Regions from separate parts of the Embleya sp. NBC_00888 genome, predicted to be linked through region 4. Evidence: riboswitches for the same ligand, from Rfam matches in the RefSeq annotation. Region 4 holds a riboswitch; each other region holds the start of a gene.

Region 1 (7,418 bases), on a different replicon from region 4:
GAGTACGCCCGCCACAACGGCCATGCCGACCTCCTGCGCGAACGCCTCGACGGAGCCGCCGGCATGTGACCGATCCCGGGCAACCGGCCGGGGTCACCCCGCACACCCGGGGTCGTCGCGGCGAGCCGTCGAGGGCGACCATCGGCCGCCGCCGGCGAGCGCGCGCCGGTCGGGTTCGATCGTTGACCCGCCGCGTCCGTCCGCCCCGTCGACGCGTAGGTGGGGGCGGGTCCACGGACGGTCCCGGGCCAGGTGCTCGGCCTCGGCGGCGCGCCACAGCCGCCAGAACCAGGCCAGTCCGGGGCCGTCCCGATCCAGCGTGCGCGCCGCGGCGAGTTCGGCCGGCGTGTCGACGTGCACGCGCAGCGCGGTCACCGGGCCGAGTTCGCGCCGGGCCGCGCCGACCCCCTCCAGGATCACCACCGGCGCGGCCGGAACCTCGCTGTAGCCGCTGATCCGGTAGCCGGCCCAGTCGTAGGAGTCGCAGCGGGTGGCCTGGTGTCGGGCCAGCGGTTCGAGCAGTTGGGCGCGCAGCCTGGGCAACCAGCCGAAGAAGTCCCCCGGCCGGGCGAAGTCGTCCAGGCGCACCACCGGCGCGCCGCCCAGTCGCGCGGCGAGCGCGTCGGCGAACGTGGTCTTGCCGGAACCGCCGATCCCGTCCACCGCGACCAGCCGGGTCGCGCCGATCGACGGCGGCAACGCGGCGACGCACGCGGCCGGCCGATCGGCCGTCGCGCCTCGAATGCGATCCGGCCGTTCGATGGGCATCGAAGCAGCCTATCCACCGGTTTGGGCTGTCCCGGGGCCGGCCGCGAGCCGCGTCGGTTCCGCGCCGGCTCCGGGCCGAGTCCGGCCGGTTCCGACTCCTTCCGGGCCGGCGGCCGAGACGAGGGCTCCGATCACCCGGGCGCGAGCATTCTTGTACATTTGTACTTGTACATCTGTACCACTCGGAGGGAGAGGCCCGTGGCCTGGCTGTTCCTGGGGCTGGCGATCTCGTGTGAGGTGATCGCGACCAGTCTGCTGAAGAGCACCGACGGGTTCACCCGGCTGTGGCCGACGCTGGCTTGTCTGGGCGGATACGCGGGTGCCTTCTACCTGCTGACGCTGTCGTTGCGGCAGTTGCAGGTGGGCACGGCGTACGCGATCTGGTCCGGACTGGGGACGGTGGCCATCGCACTGGTCGGCGCGGCGTTCCTGAACGAGCCGGTGACGTTGCTCAAGGCGTTCGGGATGGCACTGGTGATCGCGGGCGTCGTGGTGTTGAACCTGGGTGGTGCGCATTGACCGCGGCCCGGGATCCGGAGGGTCGGCGACTGCGGATCGTGCGCGGCGCGTGTGAGGTGATCGCGGAGGTGGGCGTGGGCAACACCACGCATCGCCTGGTCGCGGCCCGGGCGGGCGTGCCGTTGGGAGCGACCACGTACTACTTCGCCTCGCTCGACGACCTGGTCGCCGCGGCGCTCGCGCACGCGTCGGCCGAGACGGTGCGGCTGCTGGAGGAGTGGGTCCGGCGGGCGCGGGACGCGGAGGACCTGCCCGGGGTGCTCACCGCGCTCACCGCGGAATACCTCGCGGACCGCTCGCGCGCGCTGGTCGAGTACGAGTTGTACCTGGCCGCCGCCCGCAGCCCGGAGCTGCGCGGGTTCGCCCTGGCCTGGGTCGAGGGCGTCGGCGATTTCCTGTCCGTCCGGGTCGGACCGCGCGCCGCCGCCGCGGCGCTCGCCGTGCTGGACGGGACCATGCTTCAGGTGCTGACGCTGGACACGACGCTGGACGAGACACAGTTGCGCTGGTCGTTGGCCCGGGTCCTGGGTGAGGGCGGGTCGTCGTCGGCGAACGGCTCGTCGTAGGCGTCGCAACGGCCCGGCCCGCCGAGGAGCGGCCGGGCCGGTGCCGGCGCCGGGTGCGGTAAAGTCGTGACCGCGAAGGGGAGTAGCCCCGTGAACCGGTCGTCGACATGCTGGAGTCCTCGGACTCCCGGTGGCCGGGCCCGTGCTCGACACGGGTGGGCGAGACCTTCGGCCAGGCATCGACGCACCCTCGTCTTCTCGTGGGTGCACCCCGTCGTGCCGGGCCGAGTGGTCCTCCGGTTGCCGTGCGGCGCTTCGTGAAGACCCGGGGTCCGGCTCTCGCAGAAAGCCACCCGGAATGCGCCTCGACCTTCTGGCGATCCTGACCGCCTTCGGGCTGATCTTCCTCGCCGAGCTCCCGGACAAGACGATGTTCGCGTCGCTTGCCATGGGCACCCGCATGCGTCCGCTCTACGTGTGGTTCGGCACCTCGGCCGCGTTCGTCGTACACGTGGCCCTCGCCGTCGGCGCGGGCGGCCTGCTCGGGCTGCTCCCCGGCTGGATCGTCAAGCTCGTCTCCGCCGCCCTGTTCGGCTTCGGCGCCTTCATGTTGTTGCGCGGCGGAGCGGGCGAGGAGGACGAGGACACCGCGGGCAAGAGCGTGACCGGCTTCCGGCCGGTCTTCTCGACCGCCTTCGTGGCCGTGTTCATCAGCGAATGGGGCGACCTCACCCAGATCACCACGGCCAACCTGGCCGCCACGAACGGCACCTGGTCCACCGCGATCGGCTCGGCCGCGGCACTGATGTCGGTGTCCGCGTTGGCCCTGCTCGCCGGGCGGTTCATCGCCAAGCGCGTCCCGCTGCAGACGGTGCAGCGGATCGGCGGCCTGTGCATGCTCGGGCTGGCGATCTGGTCGCTGGTGGAGGTGTTCACCGGCTGACCCGCCCCCGGCGATGCCCGGCCCCGCGGATGGCGCCCGCGCCGCCGGTCACCCCGACGACGGCGAGGGGCGGATCGGGGCATCGCCGGCATGTCCGGCATGACCAGTCGATCGGTTGCCCGAAATGTGATGTAGGCCGCATGGATATAACGGACATAAATTATATAGCCGACTTCGGGCCGCAATTCATTTTCCGCGCCCCGCGACGAGTCTCGACTATTTTCCGTTACCGCACGATCACGCCACTCTCCGAGATATCCCCTCGTCATCACCGGTGCACAGGAGCCGAACGCGGGAGAGATGTCGCATTTATTCCGCCTTTACCCGCAAGGCGAAGTCGGCGTTTCGGTTGTGATCAGGCATCCGCATTGCCTACCTTTCTCGCCGATTCACCTTTCGGGTGAACCCTGTCGCCGGTACGCCGAATCCCGTCGCCGGCAGCGGGAGGTCTACATCGAAGAATCCGACGGGAGCGGGGGAACCAGGTGAATCGCCGTGGCCGGGATCGTTCCGGTGACGGCTAGGGGTGAAGTCGCGTAACGCGACCGGGCTGCTCCAGTCCGAATCCGACAGCTCACCTCGTAGGCGACAGGAGAGGACCCCATTTCATGCTGTCCACAAACGCTCGCCATCGCGCCGCTCGACCCACCAACGTCCGCCGCTTCGTCGCGGCGGTGGGCATCGCCGGCATGGGTGTCGTGATCCCGGTCGCCACCGCCGGCGCCGCCCCGGCGCAGGCCCCCTCCACCTCCGAGCAGTCCCCCTCCGCCGTGCTGTCGGCGGTCCCCACCGCCGCGGTCGACGCGGCCCCGGTCCAGGCCGCGCCCGCCACGCCGGAGACCGACACGGCCGCCGACAAGGCCCGCTACGTGGTCCAGGCCGGCGACACGCTGTTCCGGCTCGCCCAGACCAACCAGGTCAACGGCGGCTGGCAGAGCCTGTACGAGCTCAACCGCGACGTGCTGCTGTCCGGCCCGGACCTGATCGAGATCGGCCAGACCCTGCGTCTGGACGGCTCGGCGCCCGAGGCCCCCAAGGCCGCCGCGCCCGCCAAGCCGAGCATCAAGGTCCAGCCCAAGACCTCCGTCACGCCGGGCAAGACCACCCCCAAGCCGGCGAGCAAGCCGTCGGCCGACGTGTCGGTCAAGCCCGCGGCCAAGCCCGCCACCGGCGGCTCGAAGGGCAACCAGGCGCCGACCGGCGGCTCCTCGACCGCGTCGAGCAGCAAGGCCGCCCAGGCCGTGGCCTTCGCCAAGGCGCAGATCGGCAAGCCGTACGTGTACGGCGCCACCGGCCCGAACGCGTACGACTGCTCGGGTCTGGTCCAGGCCGCGTACAAGTCCGCGGGCATCTCGCTGCCCCGCGTGACCAACGACCAGTTCGCCGCCGACACGCACGTGTCGGTCGCCAACCTGCAGCCCGGCGACCTGGTGTTCTTCTACTCGGGCATCAGCCACGTCGGCATCTACATCGGTGACGGCAAGATGGTGCACGCCCCCAACCCGCGCAAGTCGGTCGAGATCGCCTCGATCAACACCATGCCGATCGCCGGCGCCACCCGCCCGGCCTGATCGAACCGGCAACCCGCCGCGGTCGGCGCACATATGCTCCGGCGACGGTGACACAACCGCATAGTGGGACGCGCTTTCGGCGCCGTGCCCTCCGACGACGGTCGGAGCGCGCGGCGCCGCCGTGCGTCCCGGCGGACACGCGGGTGCAGGCGGGCGGACCGGGGGCGGGCGGACCGGAGCGCGGGCGTCAGACCGTCAGGACGATCTTGCCCGTGACCCGGCCGGTCTCCCCGCGCTCGTGTGCCTTGGCCGCGTCCGCCAGCGGGAACACCGAGTCGATCGCGGCGCGCAGTCGCCCCGCCTCGACCAGGTCCGCGACCTGCCGCATGGCCGCGTGGTCGGCCTCGACGAGCATCTCCTCGGCCCGGACCCCGTACCGCTCGACGTCCAGGTCCCCGACGTTGTTCACGATCGCGACGAGCACGCCGCCCCGGCGCAGCGTCCGCAGCGAGCGGGGACCGTACTCGCCGCCGACGCCGTCCAGCACGACGTCCACGTCCCGCACGACGTCGGCGAAGTCGGTCGTGGCGTAGTCGATCATCTCGTCGGCGCCCAGCCCGCGGACGAAGTCGTGCTTGGCCGCGCTCGCGGTGCCGATCACGTACGCGCCGCGCGCCTTGGCGATCTGGACCGCCAGGTGACCGACCCCGCCCGCCGCGGCGTGAATCAACACCCTTTGCCCTTCCCGCAGTTCCGCGGTGTCCACCAGGGCCTGCCAGGCGGTGATCGCGGCCAGGGGCAGCGCGGCGGCCCGCACGTGGTCGACATTCGCGGGCTTGCGCACCAGGTGGCGGGCCGCCGAGACCACGTACTCGGCGTGCGCCCCGTTGCCGTACGGGTAGCTCAGCATGCCGAACACCTCGTCGCCCGGTCGATGGATCGTCACCCCCAGGCCCACCGCCTCCACCACGCCCGACACGTCCCACCCGAGCACGAACGGCGGTTCGCCAAGGATCAGGCCCGTGGCCCGATGTATCCAGTCGGTCGGGTTGACGCCCGCCGCGTGCACCCCGACCAGTACCTCGCTCGGGCCGGGCACCGGCCGCTCCAGGTCGAACTCCCGCAACACCTCGGGACCACCCAGCACATCCTGACCGACAGCGCGCACGTCACTTGCCTCCCCGTCCGAAAGACCAACCCCCACATCGTGTCGACCACCCGGCACCCCACACGAGCGTCCGGAACGACATGATGCATACACTTCCGGACGTGAGCACAGTCGCGATAGCCGTCGCCGACGGGATCCTGCACTTCGAACTGGCCTTGGCCCACGAGTTCTTCGGCTCGGCCCCGCCGGTCCCGGTGGAGAGCTGGTACGAGCTCGTCATCTGTGGGGCGGGCCCCGTGCGGGCCGACGGCCGCTTCCTCCTCGAACCCGACTGCGGACTCGACCGACTGGCCCTGGCCGAGACCGTGATCGTCCCCGGGTGGGCCGACCTCGAGGGGGACCCACCGGCGGACCTCGTCCACGCCGTACGCGCGGCGCACGAGGCCGGAGCGCGGGTGGTCTCCCTCTGCACGGGTGCCTTCGTACTGGCCGCCGCCGGCCTGCTGGACGGACGGCGGGCCACCACACACTGGTCGTACGCCGAGGCGCTCGCCACCCGCTTCCCCCGGGTCGAGGTCGACCCCGACGTGCTCTACGTCGACAACGGCAGCGTGCTCACCTCCGCCGGCAAGGCCGCCGCGATGGACCTGTGTCTGCACCTGATCCGTCTCGACCACGGCTCGACGATCGCCAACGCGGTCGCCCGCAGGCTGGTCGTACCGCCACATCGGCCCGGCGGCCAGGCCCAGTTCGTCGCCACCCCGGTGCCCGAACGGCACGACCATCCCCTCGGCGAACTGCTCGCCTGGGCGGCCGGACGACTGGATCGACCGCTGACGGTGGAGGATCTGGCCCGCCGGGCGAACATGAGCTCGCGCCACCTCGGCCGGCACTTCAGGGCGATGACGGGCACCACGCCGCTGCAGTGGCTGCTGACCCAGCGGATCCACCGGGCCCAGGAACTCCTGGAGACCACCGACGACAGCGTGGACGCCATCGCCGAAGCCACCGGCATGGGGACCGCCACCACTCTGCGCCGACATTTCAACCGTACCGTCGGCGTGCCCCCGGACGCCTACCGTCGTACCTTCCACCGGCAGCGGGCGGACGGCGCTTCGACTTCGGCTTCGTTCCCGACGCCCACCGCAACCCCGCCGAAGGCCGCGCCGCGGCCCATTAGCTTTGGGCCATGACCAATTCGCTCTCCCCCGCGATCCCGGGCCGGTGGTGGTCGGGCGTGGGGGCCGTCGCCCGCACGGGGCGGCAGACGCTCGTGCGGTCGCTGTACCTGCTCACCGCGCCGGTGACCGCCGCCGCCGGCCTCCTGGCCGTACTCCCGGCGGTACTCGGGGCGGTGTTCGCCGCAACGGTGGGTCGGCTGTTGTCCGGCACGTCGCAGGTCGTGGCCTACGCCCTCGCGCCGGCGCGCCGGTGCGCCGACCTGGAACGGTGGCGCATCGCGAAGGTGCGTCCCTCCACCCCGGGAGTCGAACGCGGTGAGCCGCCGGCGAGACCGAAGGGGCGAGCCGCGGCGCTCGCTCCCGGGGCGTGGTCGGACACGATCCACGCGGTGGTGGTGCTCCCGGTCGTCCTGGTCACGTCGGTGGTGACCGCGCTGTGGTGGTTCGTCGGCCTCGCCTGTGCCACCTGCGCCCTGCGCTACCGGTACACGCCGTCCGAGCCGTTGCGGCCGCTGTCCCTGAACGCGGGCGGCAGCGAATCGCACGTCTCGGTGAGCCTCGGGCTGGTGTCGCCGACCGATCGGGTCGCCGCCGGGACCGCGGTCGGCCTGCTGTTGCTGGCCTGCCTGCCGCTGGTGACCCGGGCGTGCACGGCGGCCCAGGCCGGGCTGGGGCAGGCGCTGCTCGTCGACGCGTCCGCGCTGCACCGCAGGATCAGGGGGCTGGAGCGGGAGCGGGACACCGCTCGCGCTCAGACCGTCGCCGCGGTCACGGCCGAGGCGACCGCACTGCGCCGCCTCGAGCGCGACATCCACGACGGCCCCCAGCAACGACTGGTGCGCCTGTCGCTGGAACTGGGACGGGCCCAGCACTACCTCGACA
Region 2 (7,418 bases), 450 kb from region 4:
AACTGCCCCGGGTGGCCAACGACCAGTGGAACGCCGGCCGGCACCCCTCACGCGACCAACTCCTGCCCGGCGACCTGGTGTTCTTCGCCACCGACCTGAGCGACCCGCGCAGCATCCACCACGTCGGGATCTACGTGGGCAACGGCCAGATGATCCACGCGCCGTACACCGGCACGGTGATCAAGTTCGGCCCGATCGACAAGCCGGACTACATCGGCGCGACCCGGGTCACGCCCGAGGGCGCGAAGTCGCTGCCGGACCGCAGCCCCGGCTCGGCGAACAACGATTCGGGCGCGGGCAGTCCGGCCGCCGACCCGGGCCGCTCCACCGCGTCGGGCGGCAAGGTGCCGGCCCGACTTCCGGCCGCGGCCGAGCCGCGCGGCGCGGGTGCGGGCGGCGCGCGGGCACGCTGACCGCCGGGCGCCACGCGTTTCCGGCCGGCCGATCGGGCCGTGCCGGGTGCGGGCGGGCGCCGGCGACCGGCGATGATGAGGCCGGTTCGCCCGCGACGGCAGAAAGGTACCGGCCGAGATGGCGATGATCCCCGGCACCGGCAGATTCACCGCGGTGGTCGGCGTCCTGGCGCTGGGCTTCGCGCTCGGGGTGGTGAAGCTGACCGGCCCGTACGGTTCGCCCCCGTACCACGCGCCGACCCGACCGATCGGCATCGAGACCCTGACACCGCGGCCCGGCACGACCGGTGCGGTGATGCAGGTGGTCGCGCACCAGGACGACGACCTCTACTTCATGAACCCCGACGTGGACCGCGCGGTGCGGGCGGGCACGGAGAGCGTCACGGTCTTCCTCACCGCGGGCGAGGCGGACGGGCGCAACGGCCCCGGCGGACGGCCCGATCCCCAGGCGTACGCCGCCGCGCGCAACAACGGCTCACGCGCCGCGTACGCGTTCATGGCGCTCGGGGATCGCGCGGCGCGCTGGGAGCGGCACAGCGTACGGCTGCGCGACGGCGCGCACGCCGAACTCGACCGACTCGTGGACGCCCCGAACATCAAGCTGGTGTTCCTCAACACCCGCAAGGAGGAGGGCATCGGCGCGCACGGGCGGCTGCGCACGTTGTGGAACGGCTCGGAACGCGAACTGGACACGCTGGCCCCACGGGACGAGCCGGCGGGCGGACCCTACACGTACACCAGGGACGGCCTGATCGACTCGCTCGCGGACCTGATGCGGGCCCAGACGCCGACCGTGGTGCGCACGCTCGACCCGGAGCCGGATCGGCAGCGACACGATGGCGCGCACCCCGTACACGCCGACAACGGCGGCGTCTCGGACCACCAGGACCACACCGCCGCCGCGCAGTTCACGTGGGAGGCGCTGCGCCGGTACAACGCCGATCGACCGGCCGCGAGCGCCGCCGCGATCGCCTACCGGGGCTACTACAACGAGCGTTGGCCGCACAATCTGGCGCCGGCGGCGCGCGAGCGCAAGGACGGGATCAACCGGGTGTACGGCTGGACGGACCGGGTGCGTCACTGCCCGGGTCGGGTGGACTGCGGCGACCTCAAGGTGCGGGACACCGCGCCCGGGACCAACTGGCCGCAGAGCACCACCTACCGCTACCCGAACGCGGGAGTGCGCCCGGTGCTCGGCGCGGACGGCCGGCTCACCGCGTGGGCCGTGCTCGGCGGGCGCGTCACCCGGTGGACCCAGGACGCCGTCGGCGGCCCGAACTGGTCCCCGGCGCACTCGATGCCCGGCCCCGGCGACGGCGAACTCGCCCCGGGGCTCGCCGCGGTGCGCACGGCGGACGGCCGGATCGCGGTGTTCGCGCTGCGCATCGGCGGCGCCCGACGGGCCGATCGGGACCGGTTCGAGATCCTCACGGCGACCGAGACGACGCCCGGCGGCGAATTGGGGCCGTGGCACCGCCTGGGCAACCCCGACGGCGACGGACGCGGCCCGGGCACACCGGTGGTCGCAGTGGACGGCGCGGGCGGGCTGTACCTGTTCGTGCGCGACCGGGACAAGGGGATCAGCGGCCGTCATCGGCCCGCCGGGAGCGACACGTGGTCGCCGTGGCGGGACCTGGGCGGCGGCGAGATCGTCGAGGGGCCCGGCGCGGTGACCCGCCCGGACGGCCGGGTCGTGGTCTTCGGCACTGCGCGCGAGGGCATCCGCTACTGGGAACCGGTCGGCGAGCGGTCGGGGCCGCCGCGCACGATCGCGGCCGAGCGACCGGCGGGCCCGCCCGCCGTGTCGGTGGGCGCCGACGGCAGGGTGGGCGTCGCCTACCGGCGGGCCGGCACACCGGAGATCGCGAGCGTGGTCGAGGGCGGGCCGAACGGGTGGGTGCCGGCCGGCTCGGGCGCCGCGGGCGCGGGCTACGAGGCGTTGAGCCGAGTGCCCCGAGCGGACGGCACGACGGCGACGCTGACCCGGGACGCCGACGGCCGGCCGATCGTGCTCGGCGCGTCCGGGGCGCCGGTCGTGCTCGACGAGCGCGCGGTCGCGGTCGATCCCACCGGCGCGCCGGACGGCGCCGGGCACGCGGTGGCCCTGTGGCTCGGTCCGGACGGCGCGCTGCGCACCGCGCGGCTGCCCTGACGGCACCGTCGGGACACGCGCACCGGTCCGCACACGTGAACCGTTCGGACACGCGAACCGTTCGGACACGCGCACCGGTCCGCACACGCGAACGGCGGGCGCTCCCGGGAGGGAACGCCCGCCGTTCGGTGCAGCGGTGACTCGAATGCAGCGGGTGCAGCGGGTGGAGCGGGTGACTCAGACGCTGACGCCGTGGCTGCGCAGCCACGTCATCGGGTTGACCGCGGAGCCGTAGTTCGGCGTGGTGCGGACCTCGAAGTGCAGGTGCGGGCCGGTGACGTTGCCGGTCGCGCCGGAGAGCGCGATCTTCTGGCCGGTCTGCACCTTCATCCCGGCCTTGACCGAGATCGAGGACAGGTGCGCGTACTGGGTGTACTTGCCGTCCGCGTGCCGGATGACGACCTCGTTGCCGTACGCGCCGCCCCAACCGGCCGACACGACGGTGCCCGAGGTGACCGCGCGCACCGTGGTGCCGGTCGAGACCGCGAAGTCCTGGCCGGTGTGGCTGCCGCTGGACCAGCGCGAGCCGCCGGAGCCGAAGCTCGCGGTGAGCGTGGCGCCCGAGACCGGGGCGACGTACGAGCCGGAGGCGGTCGTCGTCGAGTCGGTCTTGGCGGCCTCGGTCTTGGTGGTCACGGCCTTCGGAGCCGGCTTGCTCTCCGTCTTGGCCTTCGGGGCCTCGGCCTTGGGCGCCTCGGTCTTCGGCGTCTCGGCCTTCTGCACCTCGACCTTGGGCTCGGCGGCCTCGGTCTTGGTGGTGGTCGGCGCGGCCTTGCCGTCGACCGCGAGCTTTTGACCCGGGAAGATCAGGTCGGGGTTCTCGCCGACGACGGACTTGTTGGCCTCGTACAGCTTCGGCCAACCGCCGGGCACGTGCGCGGCGTTCGCGATCTTGGAGAGCGTGTCGCCGGTGACCACGACATAGGACGAGGTCGCGGCGGCCGGCTCGGTCTTCGGCGTCTCGGTCTTGGGTGCCTCGGTCTTCGGGGCCTCGGCCTTGGGGGCCTCGGTCTTCGGAGCCTCGGTCTTGACCTCGATCTTCGGCGCGGCTTCCGTCTTCTTCGGGGCCGGCTTGGCGGTCTCGGTCTTGGGAGCGGTCTTCGGCGCGGTCTTGCCGGCCGAGGAGCCGGTGTCGACGTCGGCGGCGGCGCCGCCTCGGGTCAGGCCCGCCTTGACCGAGCACACCGGCCACGCGCCGGGGCCCTGGCCCTTGAGGACCTTCTCGGCGATCGCGATCTGCTGACCCTTGGTCGCCAGGTCGGCCCGGGCGGCGAACTCCGTGCCGCCGAACGCCTTCCAGGTGCTCGCGGTGAACTGCAGGCCGCCGTAGAAGCCGTTTCCGGTGTTGATCTGCCAGTTGCCCGTGCTCTCGCACTGGGCGACCTTGTCCCAGGTGCTCACGGAGGCGGCCTGGGCGGTGCCCGCGCCGATGATCGGCATGGCGACGCCGACTCCGGCGACACCCGCCGCGGCGATCAGACGCGTGGTCCTACTGGTGCTGCGACGGCGATGACGCCCGGTTCCGGACAGCATGGCTGGATCCTCTCCCACGCCTACGAGGTGAGCTGTCGGATTCGGGCCGGAGATCGATAGCCCGGCCACGTCCCGAAGGACATGGCTTCACCCCAAGCCGTTCGCGGCGTCCGATCATCGAGATCGGGGCCGTTCGCGGCGGTTCACCTGTGGTTCCCCCGCTCCTGTCGTGTGGTGCTCGTCAGCCTCCCGAACGGCCGGCGACAGGATTCGGCGTACCGGCGATCGGGGTCCGTGTGGGATACGGACGGATCGAACGCTAAGCAGGCCTCGCCGAAGATCACAAGTCTGTGTCGGATAGACGTCGATTATCCGTTTTGCGGATGAGCGCAATGTAGATGATCCCTTACGGAAAGGACCGTAGTTGGCGTTCCGTGGTGGAAGGGACGGAAACGCGTGACAACGGCCCTTGGTCGCCGTGTAGGTCGATCACCCGGGAAAGATCACCTACGTCCCGTTCGTCACATCCGCATCGCGTGTGGCGTCGCGCGGACCGGGCGCCTGCCCACCGACATGGGCGTTCGCACCCGTGGTCGACGTGATTCGTCCCACAAACGAAGCGCGCCATGTCCGATTTGCCCCAGGCGACTTCACCCTGCGCCGTCGCGGGATCGCGACGCGACACCGCCCGCGACCGCTCGCGGCGCCGGCCGATGCGCGGCGCCGCGGGCGGTGTGTGCGGGACTCAGCCGCGCTGCGCGCGCCAGCCGGCCCAGGCGCTCTCCACCATGTCCGCCGTGTCGTGCCGGGCCTTCCAGCCCAGTTCGGTGGTGATGCGATCGGCGCTCGCGACCACCCGGGCCGGGTCGCCCGCGCGCCGGGGTCGCAGCTCCGGCGCGATGTCGCGCAAACCGGTGACCTCGCGGATGAGTTCCACCATCTCGCGCACCGACGTGCCCTCACCGCGACCGACGTTCAACACCAGCCGCGCGTCCGGGTCGGTGCCGAGCCGACGGGTGGCCGCCACGTGCGCCTCGGCCAGGTCCACCACATGGATGAAGTCGCGCACGCAGGTGCCGTCCGGGGTGTCGTAGTCGTCCCCGAAGATCACCGGCGGCTGATCCGCCGTCAGCTTCTCCAGCACCATCGGCACGAGGTTGAACACGCCCTCGTCCGCGAGCTCCGGCGCGCCCGCGCCCGCGACGTTGAAGTAGCGCAGCGCGGCGTACGAGATGCCGTGCGCGCGCGCTGTGGCCTTGATCATCCACTCGCCGACGAGCTTGCTCTCGCCGTACGGGTTGATCGGCAGGCACGGGGTGTCCTCGTCGACGAGGTCGACGTCGGGCATGCCGTAGACGGCGGCGCTGGAGGAGAACACGACGCGCGTGACGTCGGCCGCGACCATGGCCGCGAGCAGGACGCGCAGGCCCTCGACGTTCTCCTCGTAGTAGTAGAGGGGGCGCGCGACCGATTCGGGCACCTGCTTCTTCGCCGCGATGTGCACCACGCCGTCCACGGCGTGCGCCCGGAACGTCTCGTCCAGCAGCGCCCGGTCCAGCACCGAGCCGACCACCAGCGGCACCTTCTCGGGAACCCGTTCGCGCGCGCCCGTGGAGAAGTCGTCGAGGACGACCACATCCTCGCCGGCCGCGAGCAACGCCCGCACGACATGCGTCCCGATGTACCCGGCACCGCCGGTGACAAGCCACTTCATGAGGCGACCCTACCCGGCATCCCGGGTTCGCGGAGGGAGCGCGAACCGCGCGCGGCGACCCGTCCGACGCACCCCTTCCAGGGTGCCTGACCCGGGGTCGGGTCGACCGTTACCATGCACAGGATCTCGTGGGCAGGGCGCATATTCGCTCAGGAGGGATCCTGCGTCGCTTCTGGGGCGGCCACATCGGGAAGGGCGTAAAGCGCGTGCGACGCGACTTCGGAGTGGGTCGGCATGGAACGTTGGCCGAACGATTCTCCGGCCGGGACAACAGCATCGGATTGATCCGGCTCCTGCTGGCCACAGCGGTCGTGGTGGCGCACGCGCACATCCTGGGCGGCTTCGGCAAGCACGAGCCGGGCAACGGCTTCACCGGCATGCAGGTCGGCCTCGGCCGGATGTCCGTGTACGGCTTCTTCGTGTTGTCCGGCTTCCTGATCACCCGCAGCGGCATGCGCACCACGACCGGGCGCTACCTGTGGCACCGGATGTTGCGCATCCTGCCCGGTCTGTGGGTCTGCGTGCTGTTCACCGCGCTGGTGGCCGCGCCGATCATGTTCCGTCACCAGCAGGGTTCGCTGGACGGTTTCTGGCGCCATGGCGAAGGCCCGTTCGACTACATCCGCGCGAACTGGTGGACCGGTCTGCGGCAGTTGGACATCTCCAACATCCTGGCCACCGGGAAGAAGGAGGGGCACGCCTTCGACCCCGGCTTCGACGGCGCGCTGTGGTCGCTGAGCTACGAGATGACCTGCTACGTGGTCGTCGCGGCGATGGCCTGGTCCGGCGTGCTGCGCGGATCCCGCCGGTTCGTGCTGCTGGTGACCACCCTGCTGTACGGCTGGATCGTCATGGACCTGGTGAACGCCCCCGGCTGGCGCGGTCCGCAGAACACCAACGGCACCAACATCCACGTGCCGATCCTGAGCGAGTTCATCGGCCCGCTGCACAGCCAGTATCTGATCTACCTGAGCTTCCTCTTCTGCGTCGGCATGCTCTTCCAGCTCTACCAGGAGCGCATCCCGGTCAACGACGTGCTCGGCGTGGTCTCGATCGTCGCGTTGTTCGCGAGCATGCGCTTCGGCGGCTTCTTCGTGATCGGCTTCCCGGCCTTCGCGTACGCCCTGATGTGGCTCGCGGTGCGCCTGCCCAAGCCCTTCCGGGTGGTCGGCCGCAAGCGCGACCTGTCGTACGGCATCTATATCTACGGCTTCGTCGTCGAGCAGTTCCTGGTCGTGCTCGGGTACAACCGCCACGGCTTCATGGCCTACCTCGGCCTGTCGCTGGTCGGCACCTTCGTTCTGGCCGCCGCTTCGTGGTACCTGGTGGAGAAGCCCGCGATGCGGTTGAAGGACTGGACCCCGGGCCTGTTCCGGTCCCGGTTGCCGGAGCCCAAGCCCGCCCAAGCCGAGACGGCCACCTCGGACACGACGAAGGCGGCGCCGGGTTCCTCGCCCTCGACGCCGCCCTCTTCCGTATCGGTGAACCGCTAGGACCACCCGGCCCTTGGGTCCCGCGGTTCCCGCTCAGCCGTTGTTCGCCCCCGGCGTGTTGCGGACCGGGAGCTTCCACGGCGGGGTGCCCAGCCGCTGGCACTTGTGCTTGTTCGCGTAGCGCGGGCACTCGCCGCCGGCCTTCTGCAACTGGTGCGAGCGGTAGGTCAGCG
Region 3 (7,418 bases), 3.3 Mb from region 4:
GGGCCCGGGGAGCCGAGGTGGTCCTGATGAACGTGGGTGTGCTGGGCGAGTCGCTCGCCCAGGCCGACGTGCAGGCATCGGACGTCGCGGCGGCGGCCGGCACCGATCTGGCCGACCTGCGCACCCGCGCGGACCGGGGCGCGGCCACCGCCGCGATGGCCGAGGGCGCCGCGTCCATCCTGCGCGAGCTGTTCGACCAGGGCCGGGTGGACGGTGTGCTCGCGATGGGTGGCTCGGGCGGGTCGGCGATCGCCTCCTACGCGATGCGCGCGCTGCCGGTCGGTGTGCCCAAGCTGCTGGTCTCCACGATGGCCGCGGGCGACGTGTCGCCCTACGTCGGCGCGGTGGACGTCACGATGATGTACAGCGTCGTGGACATCGCCGGGATAAACCGGCTCTCCGAGCGGATCCTGGGCAACGCGGCGGACGCGATCGCGGGCATGGCGGGCGGCTACGCGGAGGATCGCGCGGCGGTCGCGGGGGTGAGCGGCGAGGGCCGTCCGCTGGTCGCGGCGTCGATGTTCGGGGTGACCACGCCGGCCGTGGACGCCGCGCGCGAGCGGCTCACCGAGTTGGGCTACGAGGTGCTGGTCTTCCACGCCACCGGCGCCGGCGGCACCTCGATGGAGAACCTGGCCGAGGCGGGCTTCCTGGCCGGGATCCTCGACCTGACCACCACCGAGCTGGCCGACGACCTGGTCGGCGGGGTGCTGAGCGCGGGCCCCGAACGGCTGACCGCGGCCGGGCGGATGGGGCTGCCGCAGGTGGTCAGCGTGGGTGCGCTGGACATGGTCAACTTCGGCCCGCGCGATACCGTGCCCGAGCGGTTCGAGGAGCGGAAGCTGTACGTGCACAACCCGACCGTGACGCTGATGCGCACCACGCCGGCGGAGAACGCCGAGCTGGGTCGGCGGATCGCCGCGAAACTGATCGCCGCGACCGGTCCCACCGCCCTCTACCTGCCGCTGCGCGGGGTCTCGGCGATCGACGTCGAGGGCGCGCCCTTCTACGATTCCGTCGCCGACAAGGCGCTGTTCGACGAGTTGCGGTCCGGACTCGCGGGCAGTGCCGTCGAGTTGCACGAGGCGGCGACGGACATCAACGATCCGGCGTTCGCCACGGCGGCGGCGGATCGACTGCACGAGATGATCACGAAGGGACGTGTGGACTGAGATGGACGGACGCGAGGCGCGGGGCCGACTGCACAGGACGGTCGAGCAGGGCGGCGTCGTGATCGGCGCGGGCGCGGGCACCGGATTGTCGGCCAAGTGCGCCGAGGCCGGCGGCGTGGACCTGATCATCATCTACAACTCCGGCCGTTACCGGATGGCCGGACGCGGTTCGCTGGCCGGGCTGCTGCCCTACGGCGACGCCAACGCGATCGTGGTCGAGATGGCCGGCGAGGTGCTGCCGGTGGTGCGGAGTACTCCGGTGCTGGCCGGGGTGTGCGGCACGGATCCGTTCCGGATCATGCCGCACTTCCTGGACCAACTCGCCGCGATGGGCTTCGCGGGCGTGCAGAACTTCCCCACGGTCGGCCTGTTCGACGGTGTCTTCCGGCAGAACCTGGAGGAGACCGGCATGGGCTACGACCTGGAGGTGGAGATGATCCGGCTGGCCGCCGAGCGCGGCCTGCTCACCGCGCCCTACGTCTTCGATCCGGAGCAGGCCCGCGCGATGGCCGCGGCCGGCGCGGACGTCCTGGTCCCGCACCTGGGGCTGACCACCAAGGGCAGCATCGGCGCGAGCACCGCGGTCTCGCTCGACGAGGCGGTGGAGCGGGTGCAGCGGATGCGCGACGCGGCGGCGGAGGTGAACCCGGACGTGCTGGTGTTGTGCCACGGCGGGCCGATCGCCGAGCCCGAGGACGCCGCGTACGTGCTGGCGCACACCACCGGCGTGGTGGGCTTCTTCGGCGCCTCCAGCATGGAACGGCTGCCGACCGAGACGGCCATCACCGAGCAGGCGCGGGCGTTCAAGGCCATCGGAGCCCGGTAGGCACCGCGCCGTACGAATCCGGGCATCTCGTGCCGGACGCAGGGCGGTACCGGCGGGACGCACCGGGCGTGCCACGTCGGAGGCAGGACGCACAGGGCACCACCAGCAGGACACATCCACCACGACCACGAGGAGTCGCGTGTGTACAAGCTGACCGTGCTGTATGGCCACCCCGAGGACCCGGCGGCGTTCGACGCCTATTACTGGGAGAAGCACGTCCCGCTCGCCCGCACGATGCCGGGATTGACCGGCTGGACCATCGGCAAGTGCGATCCGGACCCCTCCGGCGCGCAGCCGCCCTATTACCTGGTGGTCGGGTTGTACGCGCCGACCCGCGCGGGTATCGAGGCAACCCTGGATTCGCCCGAGGGCCGGGCCACGGTGGCCGACGTCGCCAATTTCGCGACCGGCGGCGCGACGTTCCTTTGGGACGTGGAGCGGGTAGTCGTACCAGTGGAGCTGCCCGCGACGGAATAGCCCGACGGTGCCGCACGGGTGACCACGCGGCCGCGCACCGTGGACGCCGGCGCCGTGAGCTGCGAGGATGGCGACATATCGGGCAAATCGGTGTTATTCCTGCCTATGGGGCACCTCACAAAGCACCCGAAATGTTTGCCAACCCGGCGGCCCGGTGCGTAGCTTCGTGGTTGTTCGCACAAGCGGACTCCCCGGGCGGTACGCCGAATCCTGCCGCCGCCCGAGGGAAGCAGTCGATATCGACTGGCGGCAGGAGCGGGGGAACCAAGTGAGTGCCGGCATCGGCAATGTCGATGTCGTGGGGTGAAGCCATGCCTGTTTTCAGGCGAGGCCGGGCCAATCGTCCGAACCCGACAGCTAACTTCGTAGGCGCCCGACGAGGTAATCAATGACCTTCCGTGCCATCACCGCTCCCGTTCGCTCGCTCTCTCGTGGCCGTCGCGCCGGCATCGCCGTCGCCGCCGGTGCGGGTCTCGTCCTTCCCCTCGTGGGCATGGCGGGCAGCGCGAACGCGGCGTCCTCGTCCACGTGGGACGCGGTCGCGCAGTGCGAGAGCACCGGGAATTGGAGCATCAACACGGGCAACGGTTTCTCCGGCGGTCTGCAGTTCACCCCGAGCACCTGGAACGCCTTCGGCGGCGGCGAGTACGCGGCCGGCGCCGCGCAGGCGAGCAAGGCACAGCAGATCGCGGTCGCCGAGCGCGTGCTGGCCGCGCAGGGCCCCGGCGCCTGGCCGGTCTGCTCGCAGAAGGCCGGTCTGGCCAAGGGCGGCAACGCGTCCGCCACGGCCGAGTCCTCGACCACCGGCAAGACCAAGGCCCAGGACGAGCCGAAGGCCGCGGCCAAGGCCGAGTCGGCGACCGAGACCGCACCGCGCAACTCCGGCGCCGACGCGCCGAAGGTCCAGGTGCAGCCGAAGCAGGACGTCGCCGCGCAGGACGCGTCGAAGTCGGCCGCGAGCAAGCAGGCTTCGGGCTCCGGCAGCTACACCGTCAAGGCCGGTGACACGCTCTCCTCCGTCGCCGCCAAGCTCGGCGTCAAGGGTGGCTACCAGGCCCTGTACACCGCCAACTCGGGTGTCATCGGTGACAACCCGAACGTGATCAGCGTGGGCACCAAGCTCGCCGTCTGACGCACGAACGGCAACACGTGGGCCCCGTCGAGGACTTCGGCGGGGCCCACGCCCATGTCCGGTCGGTGGTGACCGAAATGGAACGCCGTGTGGCCGTGTTGCCGTTCGCTTCGTCGATCGATCAGGCCCGGCTGGGGAGTTCGGTGGCTCCTGCGGACCGGGTGGGGGCGGGGATCGCCGGTTCGTCGGCCGCTTCGCGGGACGCGGATCCGGTGTGGTTGAGCAGCAGGTTGAGGACGACCGCGATGATCGAGCCGGCCGAGATGCCGGACTCGGCGATCATCGCGACCTTGTCCGGGAACGCGTGGTAGAAGTCCGGGAACGCGATCGGGAAGACGCCGAAGGCCAGGGCCACCGCCACGATCAGCGCGTTGGGGCCGGCGTCGAGGTCGGCCTTGCCCAGGGTGCGGATGCCGGCCACCGCGACGGTGCCGAACAGCACCACGCCGGCGCCGCCGAGGACCGGCTGCGGGACGAGCGCGACCAGGCCGCCGACGATCGGCATCAGGCCCATCAGGACCAGGAATCCGCCGCACACCGCGACCACGAACCGGCTGCGGATCCGGGTCAGCGCGACCAGGCCGATGTTCTGCGCGAAGGCCGTGCACGCGAAGCCGTTGAACACCCCGCCGAGCGCGGTGGCCAGGCCGTCGGCGCGCAGACCGCCGGCTATCGTGCGATCGTCGGCGGGTTTGTCCACCACCTCGCCCAGCGCGATGATGTCGGCCGTCGACTCGGTCATGCAGACGATCATCACCACGAGCATGGACACGGTCACCGACACGTCGAACTGCGGCGCGCCGAACGCGAACGGCTGTGGGACCTCGAAGACGGCCAGGTCGCCCAGGGCGCCGCCGTCCACCTTGTCGAACGGGATGGCCAGCAGGGTGCCGAAGAGCAGGCCGAGCAGGATCGCGACGCGCTGCAGGAAGCCGGTCAGCACCCGGTGCAGGACCAGGATCGCGACCAGCGTGGCGGCGGCGAGCCCGAGGTTGGTCGTCGAGCCGTAGTCGGCCGCCTTGCTGTCGCCGCCCTGCGACCAGTTCCCGGCGACCGGCAGCAGGGACACCCCGATCAGGGTGATCACCGTGCCGCTGACCACCGGCGGGAAGAAGCGGATCAGTCGACAGAAGACCGGCGCGAGCAGGAAACAGAACACGCCCGAGACGATCGTCGCGCCGAAGATCACCGGCAGTGTCGCGTCCTGCTTGGCCGCGGCCACCGCCAGGATCGGCGAGACCACCGCGAAGGTGACGCCGTTGACGAACGGCAGTCGTGAGCCGATCCGCCAGAAGCCGAGCGTCTGCAGCAGCGTGGCGAGCCCGGCGATCAGCAGGCTCGCCCCCAGCAGCGTGGTCAGCTCCGCGGTGGACAGGCCCAGCGCCCCGCCGATGATCAGCGGTGGCGCGGCGACTCCGGCGTACATCGTGGCCACGTGTTGCAGGGCGCCGGCCAGCATGCGCCCCGGCGGCAGCACCTCGTCCACGGGGTGCACGGGCGACGCCCCGGCCCCCGGTGACGCCCCGTCGGCGGCATCGCCCGGCGATCCCGCCGCGCCCGCGGTCTTCCTGGTGGTTCTCCAGCCCATGATCGGCGCCTCCACATCGGGTGCCGTCGTAGGACGGCCCGGCCCATTGGACGTACTGGATCGCAGGATCGGGCAGTGGGAGTGGATGCGGATCCGGGGCGTTCCCCTGCCGATTATTTCGCTATACGGAATCAATATTCCGTTGATCAGAAGGAGACTGTAGGGACGGGCCGGATCGGCGGTCAATAGGCACAGACGTCGGCGGTTCGGGCCGGTCACATCTTGTGGCTTCCTCCAAACGCGGCGTCGATCTCCGGAAGGCGGCCGGGTCGCATTTTCAACTTATTCGGGCAAAACGTACCAGCGACGATAAGATTGCGTTTGAAATGCCCTTGCGGCGTTAAATTCTTTTGACATAGGTTCTTCTGACCGTGGTTCCTGCTTTCTCCTGAGAGGGTTCCATGTCGAACATGACCCGCGTAGCCGTCCGTACCGCCGTAGACCACCCGCTGTGGCCCGTGCTCAAGGAAGCCGTCGCCGACCTGCGTCCGTTGCAGGCCAAGGACGGTTCGATCGAGCCGTCCGAGCACGCGTCCGCCCGCGCCCTGGTCGCCGACATCACGTCGGCGGTCACCGGGCTCGCACCGCTGTTCCCGCACGACGAGGCGTACCTGGAAGCGGTCGTCGCCGACTTCGCCCGCTGGGCGGCGGACGGCTTCGGCCGTCCCGACTTCCTGGACTCGCTCGTCGCGTTCCGCCCGGAGCAGGCTCGGCACGACGGTCTGGAGCACCTCGTGGTGTTCCCGATGACCACCCAGAACGGCAATCCCAACCGCAACGTCGAGGCCGTGCTGCTGCGGGTGGTGTGGCCGCAGTGGCTGGCCGCGCTGGAGGCCGAGCGCTACGACAACGCGATGTTCGTGCCGATCGCGTTCGTCGACTTCACCGCCGGCTACGACACCGACTCGGCGGTGCTCTTCCCGGAGACGGTGGCCGTGCGCGAGGTGCCCAGGTTCACCTGGGGCGGCATCTTCTGCGACCGCGAGGCGGCCCGCTTCCGCCGGGTCGCGGTTGCCGCCGCGCACAGCCTCGATCTCGAACTTCCCTCGGACGCGGCCGAGTTGGTGGAGAACCAGCAGCTCGCGCAGGACGCCTTCGTGTTGTGGGACCTGATCCACGACCGCACCCACATGCGCGGCCACATGCCGTTCGACCCGTTCATGATCAAGCAGCGGATGCCGTTCTGGATGTACGCGCTGGAGGAACTGCGCTGCGACCTGACCGCGTTCCGCGAGGCGGTCGCGCTGGCCGGCGAGGGCGTGTCGACCGCGCGTTCGGTGCAGTACGCGGTGATCTTCGACCGGCTGTTCCGCTTCCCGGTCACCGGGGGCCGGGTGCGCAACTACGACGGTCTGGGCGGACAACTGCTGTTCGCCTACCTGCACCGCGCGGGTGTGCTCGAGTGGGCGGACAACCGGCTGACGGTGGACTGGGACCGGATCACCGAAGCGGTGCTCGGGCTGTACGAAGAGGTGGACCGGCTCTACCGCGAGGGTGTGGACCGGCCGAAGGTCGGCCACTGGCTGGCCGGCTACGCGCTGGTCGCCAAGTACGTTTCCCCGCATCCCGGTTCGGTGTGGGCCAAGGGCGCTGCCGCGCTGCCGATGGACGGGCCGCCGAAGGCGCTCGTGGACGCGGTGTTGCCCGACGAGTTCCCGCTGAGCATGTTCTACGAGGCGCTGAACCGGCGGCTGCGCGACGTGATCGCGTCCACCCGCGGGATCACCGCGGACAGCCCGGTGGAGCGCCTGACGGAGGACGAGGACGCGGCCGAGGCGTCGTGAACCCCGCGGCGGGGATCCGTGATGAGCGGCTCGGTGACACCGGGGCGAACAGTGGACAGTGAACGGCAGGGTGAACGAGGAGTGGGCGTGACGAAGGGTCTCGACGGCGCGGTGATCGCGGTCGCCGGCGCGGGTGGGCCGACCGGACGGGCCGTGCTCGCGCGGCTGGCCGGCGCCGGGGCGCACGTGTACGGCGCGGACGCGGACGCCGGGCGATTGCACGAGAGTGTGGAGGCCGCGCCCGGCACGCACGGCGCGGTGGTGGACCTGCTCGACCCGGCCGCCACGCGCCGGTGGGCGGACGACGTCGAGCGCGAGCACGGGCGGGTGGACGGCCTGGTGCACCTGGTCGGGGGGTGGCGCGGCGGAAAGCGGTTCGCCGACAACTCGCTCGAGGACTGGACGCTGCTGCACGACCTGCTCGTGCGTACCGTGCAAC
Region 4 (7,418 bases):
TGGTTCTCGCTGGACGGGCGCAGCCGGGTGGCCGGCGCGCTGCGCACCTTCGTCGGCGCCACGCTGGTGCTGGCCGGTCTGGTGTTCTTCTCGTTCGGCCGGGGCGGCCTCGGCGACGCGCTGGCCGCGATGCGCGGGGCCGGGCTGCTCCTGGTCGGGCTGCTGGTCATCTTCGGCCCGTATCTGCTGCGGCAGACCCGCGAGCTGGGCGCCGAGCGCCGGGCCCGGATCCGGGCCCAGGAGCGCGCCGAGGTGGCCGCGCACGTGCACGACTCGGTGCTGCACACGCTGACGCTGATCCAGCGTCAGGTCGACGACCCGCGCGAGGTGGCCCGGCTCGCCCGCGCGCAGGAGCGCGAGCTGCGCGCGTGGTTGTACCGCCCCGACGGCGAGGAACCGGATCGCACCTTCGCCGCCGCGCTGCGCTCGACCGCGGCCGAGGTCGAGGACGCGCACGGCGTGTCGATCGAGGTGGTGTCCGTGGGCGACTGCCCGGTGGACGACAAGCTGGCCGCGCTGCTGGCCGCCGCGCGCGAGGCGATGGTCAACGCGGCGAAGTACGCGGGCGGCGCGGCGATCTCGGTGTTCGGCGAGGCCGACGAGGACATGGTCACCGTCTTCGTCCGGGACCGCGGACCCGGCTTCGACCCGGACGCGGTGCCCGCCGACCGGCTCGGTGTGCGAGAGTCCGTGCTGGGGCGCATGCGCCGCAACGGGGGCGCCGCGAACATCCGCAGCGAACCCGGCGAGGGCACCGAGGTCGAGCTGGAGATGCGCCGAGCCGAGGCCGGCCGGGCCGCTGTGGGAAGGACGAACACGTGAACGCCACCGAGACGAGCACCGAGCACCCGGAGGGAGCGCCCCGTACCCGGGTGGTCCTGGTCGACGACCACCGGATGTTCCGAACCGGCGTGCGCGCCGAGATCGGCGAGGCGGTCGAGGTGGTCGGCGAGGCCGACGACGTCGCGAGCGCGGTGGCCGTGGTCACCGAGACCCGTCCCGAGGTGGTCCTGCTCGACGTGCACCTGCCCGGCGGCGGTGGGGTCGAGGTGCTGCGCCAGTGCGCGTCGTTGATCCCGGCCGTGCGCTTTTTGGCGCTGTCCGTCTCGGACGCGGCCGAGGACGTGATCGGGGTGATCCGCGGTGGCGCCCGGGGCTATGTGACCAAGTCGATCACCGGCGACGAGCTGATCCGCGCGATCGGCCGGGTCGGCGAGGGCGACGCGGTGTTCTCGCCGCGTCTGGCGGGCTTCGTGCTGGACGCGTTCGCGGCCACCGACGTGCCGCCGATCGACGAGGACCTGGACCGGCTCACCCAGCGCGAGCGCGAGGTGCTGCGGCTGATCGCGCGCGGCTACGCGTACAAGGAGATCGCCCGGCGGCTGGTCATCTCGGTCAAGACGGTGGAGACCCATGTGTCCGCCGTGCTGCGCAAGTTGCAGCTTTCCAACCGGCACGAGCTGACCCGTTGGGCGACCGACCGCCGGCTGGTCTGACCGGACCGGCGGTACCCCGGCACACACGACGGCGCCCGCCCTCGGATTCGTTCCGAGGACGGGCGCCGTCGAGGTGTCGTCGGTGTCCGGTGGGCCTAGCCGGGTCGGATGGCCGCGAGGAACGGCATCGAGTCCAGCGGCGCCTTGGTCACGGTCTTGCCCGGACGCGGGGCGTGCACGATCTGGCCGTTGCCGATGTACATGCCCACGTGCCGGTTGTCCGAGTAGAAGAACACCAGGTCGCCCGGCTGGAGGGCGCTCTTGGCGATCTTGGGACCGTCGTTGATCTGGGTCCAGGTGGTGCGGGTGAGCGTCACGCCCGCGGCCTTCCAGGACGCCTGGGTCAGGCCGGAGCAGTCGTACGAGCCGGGGCCCTCGGCGCCGGAGACGTACGGCTTGCCGATCTGCGCCAACGCGAAGTTGATCGCGGCCTGGGCCCGGCCGGAGGCCGGGATGTTGGTCGCCGGCGCGGTGTCCTTCTCCTTGTCCCGCGAGCTGCGGTCGGGCGTACGCGAGGTGTCGCCCGCGTGCTCGTCCGAGTCGAGGACTTCCTTCTTCTGCTGCTCGGTGAGCGTGTTCAGCAGCCGCTGGGCCTCGGAGAGCTTGGCCTGGATGTCGGCCTTGTTCTTGTTCAGCTCGGTCCGCAGCTTCTCCAGTTCCGCGAGCTGCGAGGAGGCCTCGGTGCGGTCCTGCTGGAGAACTCGGGCCTGCGCCGCGATCTGCTTCAGCTTGGCGGCCTGCTGGCCGTCGAGCTGGGACATCATCTGCGACTTCTGCAGGTAACCCTCGGGGTCGCCGCTGAGCGCGAGCGAGAGCGACGGCGGCAGGCCGCCGCTGCGGTACTGGTTGGCCGCCAGGACACCGATCTGGTCGCGCAGGGCGTTCAGCGCGGTCTGTTCCTCGGTGATCCGAGCCTGCGTCTGGTTCGCGGTGCCCTGCTGCTTGGTGATCTGCTCCTCGACGCCGTTGGCGGCGTCGGTGGCCTTGATCACGTCGCTGTGCAGTTGGTTGACGCGTTCCTTGGTCTGCTGGAACGACTGCGCGGGATCCGCGCTCGCGGTGCCGGCGAAGGTCATCACGCCGGTCATCGTCGCGGCGGCCGTGACGACGGTCGCTGCGGTACGGACGGCGGTGCGCGGCTTGGGCTTGCGGTGCTGCCCGGGTCGACGTTGGGACGCCACTGGTGGCGGGTCTCCTTCCTCGGCCGCCTACCGGGTTAGCTGACGGGTTCGGGCGGAAGAAGGCGCCCTACGGTGCCGGAGCACCGATTCACCCCAGGGACTGCGAGGGTCCCCGGTTCCGGCTTCTCGCCGCGACGACTGCGGTCACCCACAGTCACCGAAACGCGTCCCCGAATTCGGCGGAGGCGATCGTGTCGACCGGGTGGCCGACGTCGAGCCGATCGCCTGTCGCAGAACACTAGTCACAGGCGTGTCACGACCATCACCATTGGCCTCTGCATTGCCAAAACTTTACCAAGGTCGCCGTTTCCTTCTCCCCGTATCACGGGAAAAGCGCCCGGATTCCCGAAAGTCGATCTTGAGCCGTTTGGCGCACATTACTCGCGTATGACCAACCGGAAGGTCCCTTATCGGCCGCCGGCTAAGCTGCGACCCGCAACGACGACGGCGTCCCGGGCGCCGCGCGAGGAGCCGACGAGGAGTTGTACGACGTGGACGTTCTGCGGCAGATCCTGCTGGTCCTGCACATCGTGGGCATCGCGTCCCTGCTCGGCGGCTTTCTCACCCAGATGTCCGGGCTGCGCACCGGCGACGTGCGGATCGTGCCCGCGATGACGCACGGTGCGCTGACCATGCTCGTCACCGGTCTGGCGCTGGTCGGGGTGGTCCAGGCGGGTCTGGACCAGGACGTGGACAACGCCAAGATCGGCACCAAGCTGGTGATCCTGCTGGCGATCCTGCTGCTGGTCTGGGGCAATCGCGCCGCGGACCGGGTCTCCCCGAAGGTCCTCGGCGCGATCGGCCTGCTGACCGTGGCGAACATCGCCATCGCCGTCATGTGGACCTGAGCCGGCGCGACGAACCCGCCGGCTCACCTCCCGGGCGTGTCCTCGATCCCTCGCCGAGCGCGCCAGGCCCTGTCCGGCGGATCCCGATGGGTCCGCCGGACAGGGTCTAGCGGCAATACCGGTGTTTTTAGGTCTTTCTGCGGCAGGTTGGGGTGGTGCGGGTCGGTCCGACGAGCGTGACGTCGGGTGGGTTCGGTGGGGGTGTGCTGCGGTGCTCGGTTCGCTTGAGCGCCCAGTTGGACATCTTGCGTTTGATGACGCGGGGGTTGGAGCGCAACCGCCTCGGCGGCAGGGGCCGTTCGTGGATCTCACACAGGGTGGCGAGGAGTGCGACGGCGAGTCGGGAGGGGGGAAAACGCCGCCTGGCCGGTGACGTGGCGGCGGACGACGCGCAGGGTTCGGATGAAGGACAGCCTGTCCGGGTCGCAGTCCACATCCCGAGCGGCGTGGTGCATCAGGTCGCGCAGGGCGTGATGGACCAGGAGAACACCGAGGATCTCCTGTTCGACACCCGCCGGGTGACGGGAACGCAACACGTGGCCGGGACCGCCCTGGTGGGTCTTGATCTCGTCGAGGGCGGTCTCGATCTCCCACCGCTCGTGATACAGCGCCGCCAACTCGGCGGCCGGAGCCGCCGAGGGATCGTGGACGGTGGTGATCAGCCGATACACGATCTCCTCCCCACCGCCCGGGCCCAGGGTGTACTCGACCACACGGACCCGGATCGGATCGACGCGCCGGCGGTCGTGACCGGCGAAGATCTCGGACAGGTAGGACCCGTCGGGCAGGGAGGTCAGGACCGGGAGCACGGCGTTGCCCTTGATCCGCCACAACAGGTCCGCGCCGGTCCCGGAGGCCGCCCGCCACAGTTCGAAGTCGTGGAAACCCCGGTCGGCCAACAGGAGCATCCCGGGCTCCAACGACGCGAACAACCGCCGGGCCGCGGTCGTTTCGCGCACGGCGAGCGGCGCGATGTCGGCCGCGAACACCACGTGGGTGCCGCACTCGACCAACACGGCCACCCTCGCCTGCGGATACGCGCTCCGACCCTGGCCCCGACTCGTACCCGGCCGACCGAAGAAACCCGCGTTCGCCTCGCTGTCGGGCAGGTCGAAGGTCGTGCCGTCCACCGCGACCAGACGGCGCCCGCGATACCACGCCCCGACCGTCCCCGGCACCGCCACCGGACGACACACCCGAGCGAACAACACCCTCAACGGCTCCGGCCCCAACCGCAGCCGCGCCCGCCCGATCGCCCCGGTCGTCGGAACCCGCCACGTCCCCACCCACCGACGCTCCCGCTCCAGACCCTGCGTGAGCAGACGCGCGACCTCCTCGTAGCCCTGACCCGAGAACAGACACATCGCCAGGACGAAGTAGACGACCACCCTCGCCGGCAACAACCGACGACGCTGCTCGACCCGCCCACACCCCGCGACCACCTCGTCGACCAACTCCGGCGGAAACGCACGCGTCAACACCCCCAACGCGATCCGATCCGAGAACCGCTCACCCGTCGACGACTTCACCTGCCCAGGCCTTGGCACAACCCATCCAACGAGCGAACCCCATCAAAGTCACTGGTATTGGGTCTAGCGGGTGTCCACCACCCGGAACACCTCGGCCATCCGCCCCGCGCCCAGACCGAACCGCAGGGCATTGCGGCCGAGCATCCTGGTCACCTCATCGCGCAGCCCGGACAGATGACTCGTCTGACTCGTGTGCGACAACAACGCCGCCATCTTGCGCTCGAACACCGCGCTCACCTCGACCGCGTGGTCCGGGTCCCCCGTCGGCGACAACCACGTCTCCGGCACGGTCCACTCCCGCAGTCCCTCCGCGTCCAGCAACTCGGGGTGCGCGAAGGGGTTCCGGGCGTCCGGGTAGATCGCCCGCATCGCCGCCTCGCCCGCCTCCAGATGATCCGGATGGCTGGGCGCGAGCCGCGTCCAGTCCCGCTCGGGACTGGGGATCACCATGCGCTGCGGCCGCACCTGCCGAATCACCCGGGTGATGTCGCGCCGCAGTTCGAGGGTCGCGGCCAACCGTCCGTCCGGGTAGCCGAGCCAGTACAGCCGCTTCACCCCCACGTGCGCCGCCGCCGCGGTCTGCTCGGCCCGCCGGATCCCGCCGATCTCGGATCGCGGCACCGCCGGGTCGAAGCCGCCCGCGTCCCCGTCGGTGACCAGGCAATAGCTCACCTCGACGCCGGCCTCGGTCCAGGTCGCCACCGTCCCCGCCGCCCCGTAGTCGATGTCGTCCGGGTGCGCGGCCAGCACCAGCACCCGTTCCACGTCACGATCGTCCAGCACGATGTACTCCCTTGATCGGATCGATCCCCGACCGGTGATCCACCGATCCCGATCGACGTGATGCCGGCGGCGAAAACCCGTCGTCGGCGCAATGATCTCCGCTCTGTACAAAGGGCCGAGCACGACTCGCTTGTTACCCACCTAGACTCGGGGAACGATGAGCAGCCTCTTCGACGACATCCCCCTGCCCGGTTTCGAGACCGCGGCCAAGAAGTCCCCCACGAGCCCCGCGGACGACATTCCGCTGCCGCCCGAGCCGGACGAGAACCACGTGTACGGCCTTCCGGAGGACTATCCGGACGACCTGTACGAAGGGCAGTACGCACCGCCGCCCGAGCCGCGCGACGCCTACTACCGCAACGGCGCGCCGCGCCCGGTCGTGGATCCGGCGCGGCTGCTGGACGGAATGAACCCGCAACAGCGCGCCGCGGTCGTGCACGAGGGGTCCCCGCTGCTCATCGTGGCCGGCGCGGGCTCCGGCAAGACGCGCGTGCTGACCCACCGGATCGCGTATCTGCTCGCGGCCCGGGACGTGCACCCCGGCGAGATCCTGGCGATCACCTTCACCAACAAGGCCGCCGCCGAGATGCGTGAACGGGTCGAGGCGCTGGTCGGGCCGCGCACCCGGGCCATGTGGGTGTCCACGTTCCACTCGGCGTGCGTACGCATCCTGCGGCAGCAGTACAAGAAGCTCGGCATGAGCTCGTCGTTCTCCATCTACGACTCGGCCGACCAGCAGCGGCTGATGGCGATGGTCTGCCGCGACCTGGACCTGGACCCGAAGAAGTTCCCGCCGCGCAAGTTCAACGCGCAGGTCTCCAACCTCAAGAACGAGCTGGTCGACCACGAGGACTTCGCGGCGAAGGCGATCAACGAGACCGAGCGCATCCTCGGTCAGGCGTACACGATGTATCAGGAGCGGCTGCGCCAGGCCAACGCGCTGGACTTCGACGACCTGATCATGACCACGGTGCATCTGCTCCAGGCGTTCCCGGACGTCGCGGAGCACTACCGGCGGCGTTTTCGGCACGTGCTGGTCGACGAGTACCAGGACACCAACCACGCGCAGTACACGCTGGTGCGCGAACTGGTCGGCGGCGCGGCGGGCAGCGGCCCCCGGCGCACGGTCGACGGCGACCTGGTGAACCCGGCCGAGGCGGGCCTGGCCGAGATCGAACCGGCCGAGCTGTGCGTGGTGGGTGACGCGGACCAGTCGATCTACGCGTTCCGCGGCGCGACCATCCGCAACATCCTCGACTTCGAGGCCGACTACCCCGACGCCACGACGATCCTGCTGGAGCAGAACTACCGCTCGACGCAGACCATCCTCAGCGCGGCCAACGCGGTGATCGAGCGCAACAGCAATCGGCGCGCGAAGAACCTGTGGACGGACGCCGGCGAGGGCACCCCCATCGTCGGGTACGTCGCCGACGACGAGCACGACGAGGCCCAGTTCGTCGCGGACGAGGTGGACCGGCTCACCGACGCGGGCAAGACCAAGCCGGGCCAGGTCGCGGTGTTCTACCGGACCAACGCCCAGTCCCGCGTGTTCGAGGAAGTCTTCATCCGGGTCGGGCTGCC

The links. Region 4 has a riboswitch for cyclic di-AMP ahead of OG948_RS22550 (NlpC/P60 family protein). Riboswitches for the same ligand answer to the same signal wherever they lie in the genome.
Region 1: another riboswitch for cyclic di-AMP. It lies ahead of OG948_RS47640 (NlpC/P60 family protein); the one in region 4 lies ahead of OG948_RS22550 (NlpC/P60 family protein).
Region 2: another riboswitch for cyclic di-AMP. It lies ahead of OG948_RS20290 (transglycosylase family protein); the one in region 4 lies ahead of OG948_RS22550 (NlpC/P60 family protein).
Region 3: another riboswitch for cyclic di-AMP. It lies ahead of OG948_RS07750 (transglycosylase family protein); the one in region 4 lies ahead of OG948_RS22550 (NlpC/P60 family protein).

The regions. Positions count from the first base shown of each region.
Region 1 is NZ_CP108785.1:3,019,825-3,027,242, reverse strand. Features, by position in the region: gene OG948_RS47665 (DinB family protein) at 1-69, shown strand, start outside; gene OG948_RS47660 (hypothetical protein) at 94-768, opposite strand; gene OG948_RS47655 (multidrug efflux SMR transporter) at 967-1,287, shown strand; gene OG948_RS47650 (TetR family transcriptional regulator) at 1,284-1,853, shown strand; gene OG948_RS47645 (TMEM165/GDT1 family protein) at 2,152-2,736, shown strand; cyclic di-AMP (ydaO/yuaA leader) riboswitch at 3,146-3,338, shown strand; gene OG948_RS47640 (NlpC/P60 family protein) at 3,345-4,307, shown strand; gene OG948_RS47635 (NADP-dependent oxidoreductase) at 4,495-5,415, opposite strand; gene OG948_RS47630 (helix-turn-helix domain-containing protein) at 5,499-6,548, shown strand; gene OG948_RS47625 (sensor domain-containing protein) at 6,545-7,418, shown strand, end outside.
Region 2 is NZ_CP108784.1:4,807,014-4,814,431, forward strand. Features, by position in the region: gene OG948_RS20280 (NlpC/P60 family protein) at 1-413, shown strand, start outside; gene OG948_RS20285 (PIG-L family deacetylase) at 532-2,565, shown strand; gene OG948_RS20290 (transglycosylase family protein) at 2,743-4,098, opposite strand; cyclic di-AMP (ydaO/yuaA leader) riboswitch at 4,103-4,324, opposite strand; gene galE (UDP-glucose 4-epimerase GalE) at 4,784-5,752, opposite strand; gene OG948_RS20300 (acyltransferase family protein) at 5,995-7,245, shown strand; gene OG948_RS20305 (hypothetical protein) at 7,279-7,418, opposite strand, start outside.
Region 3 is NZ_CP108784.1:1,978,269-1,985,686, reverse strand. Features, by position in the region: gene OG948_RS07765 (Tm-1-like ATP-binding domain-containing protein) at 1-1,172, shown strand, start outside; gene OG948_RS07760 (phosphoenolpyruvate hydrolase family protein) at 1,174-1,998, shown strand; gene OG948_RS07755 (EthD family reductase) at 2,140-2,475, shown strand; cyclic di-AMP (ydaO/yuaA leader) riboswitch at 2,672-2,863, shown strand; gene OG948_RS07750 (transglycosylase family protein) at 2,864-3,607, shown strand; gene OG948_RS07745 (nucleobase:cation symporter-2 family protein) at 3,729-5,195, opposite strand; gene OG948_RS07740 (DUF6421 family protein) at 5,597-6,979, shown strand; gene OG948_RS07735 (SDR family NAD(P)-dependent oxidoreductase) at 7,001-7,418, shown strand, end outside.
Region 4 is NZ_CP108784.1:5,257,518-5,264,935, reverse strand. Features, by position in the region: gene OG948_RS22560 (PspC domain-containing protein) at 1-822, shown strand, start outside; gene OG948_RS22555 (LuxR C-terminal-related transcriptional regulator) at 819-1,496, shown strand; gene OG948_RS22550 (NlpC/P60 family protein) at 1,592-2,677, opposite strand; cyclic di-AMP (ydaO/yuaA leader) riboswitch at 2,687-2,824, opposite strand; gene OG948_RS22545 (hypothetical protein) at 3,169-3,525, shown strand; gene OG948_RS22540 (IS4 family transposase) at 3,834-5,072, opposite strand; gene OG948_RS22535 (PIG-L deacetylase family protein) at 5,118-5,837, opposite strand; gene pcrA (DNA helicase PcrA) at 5,995-7,418, shown strand, end outside.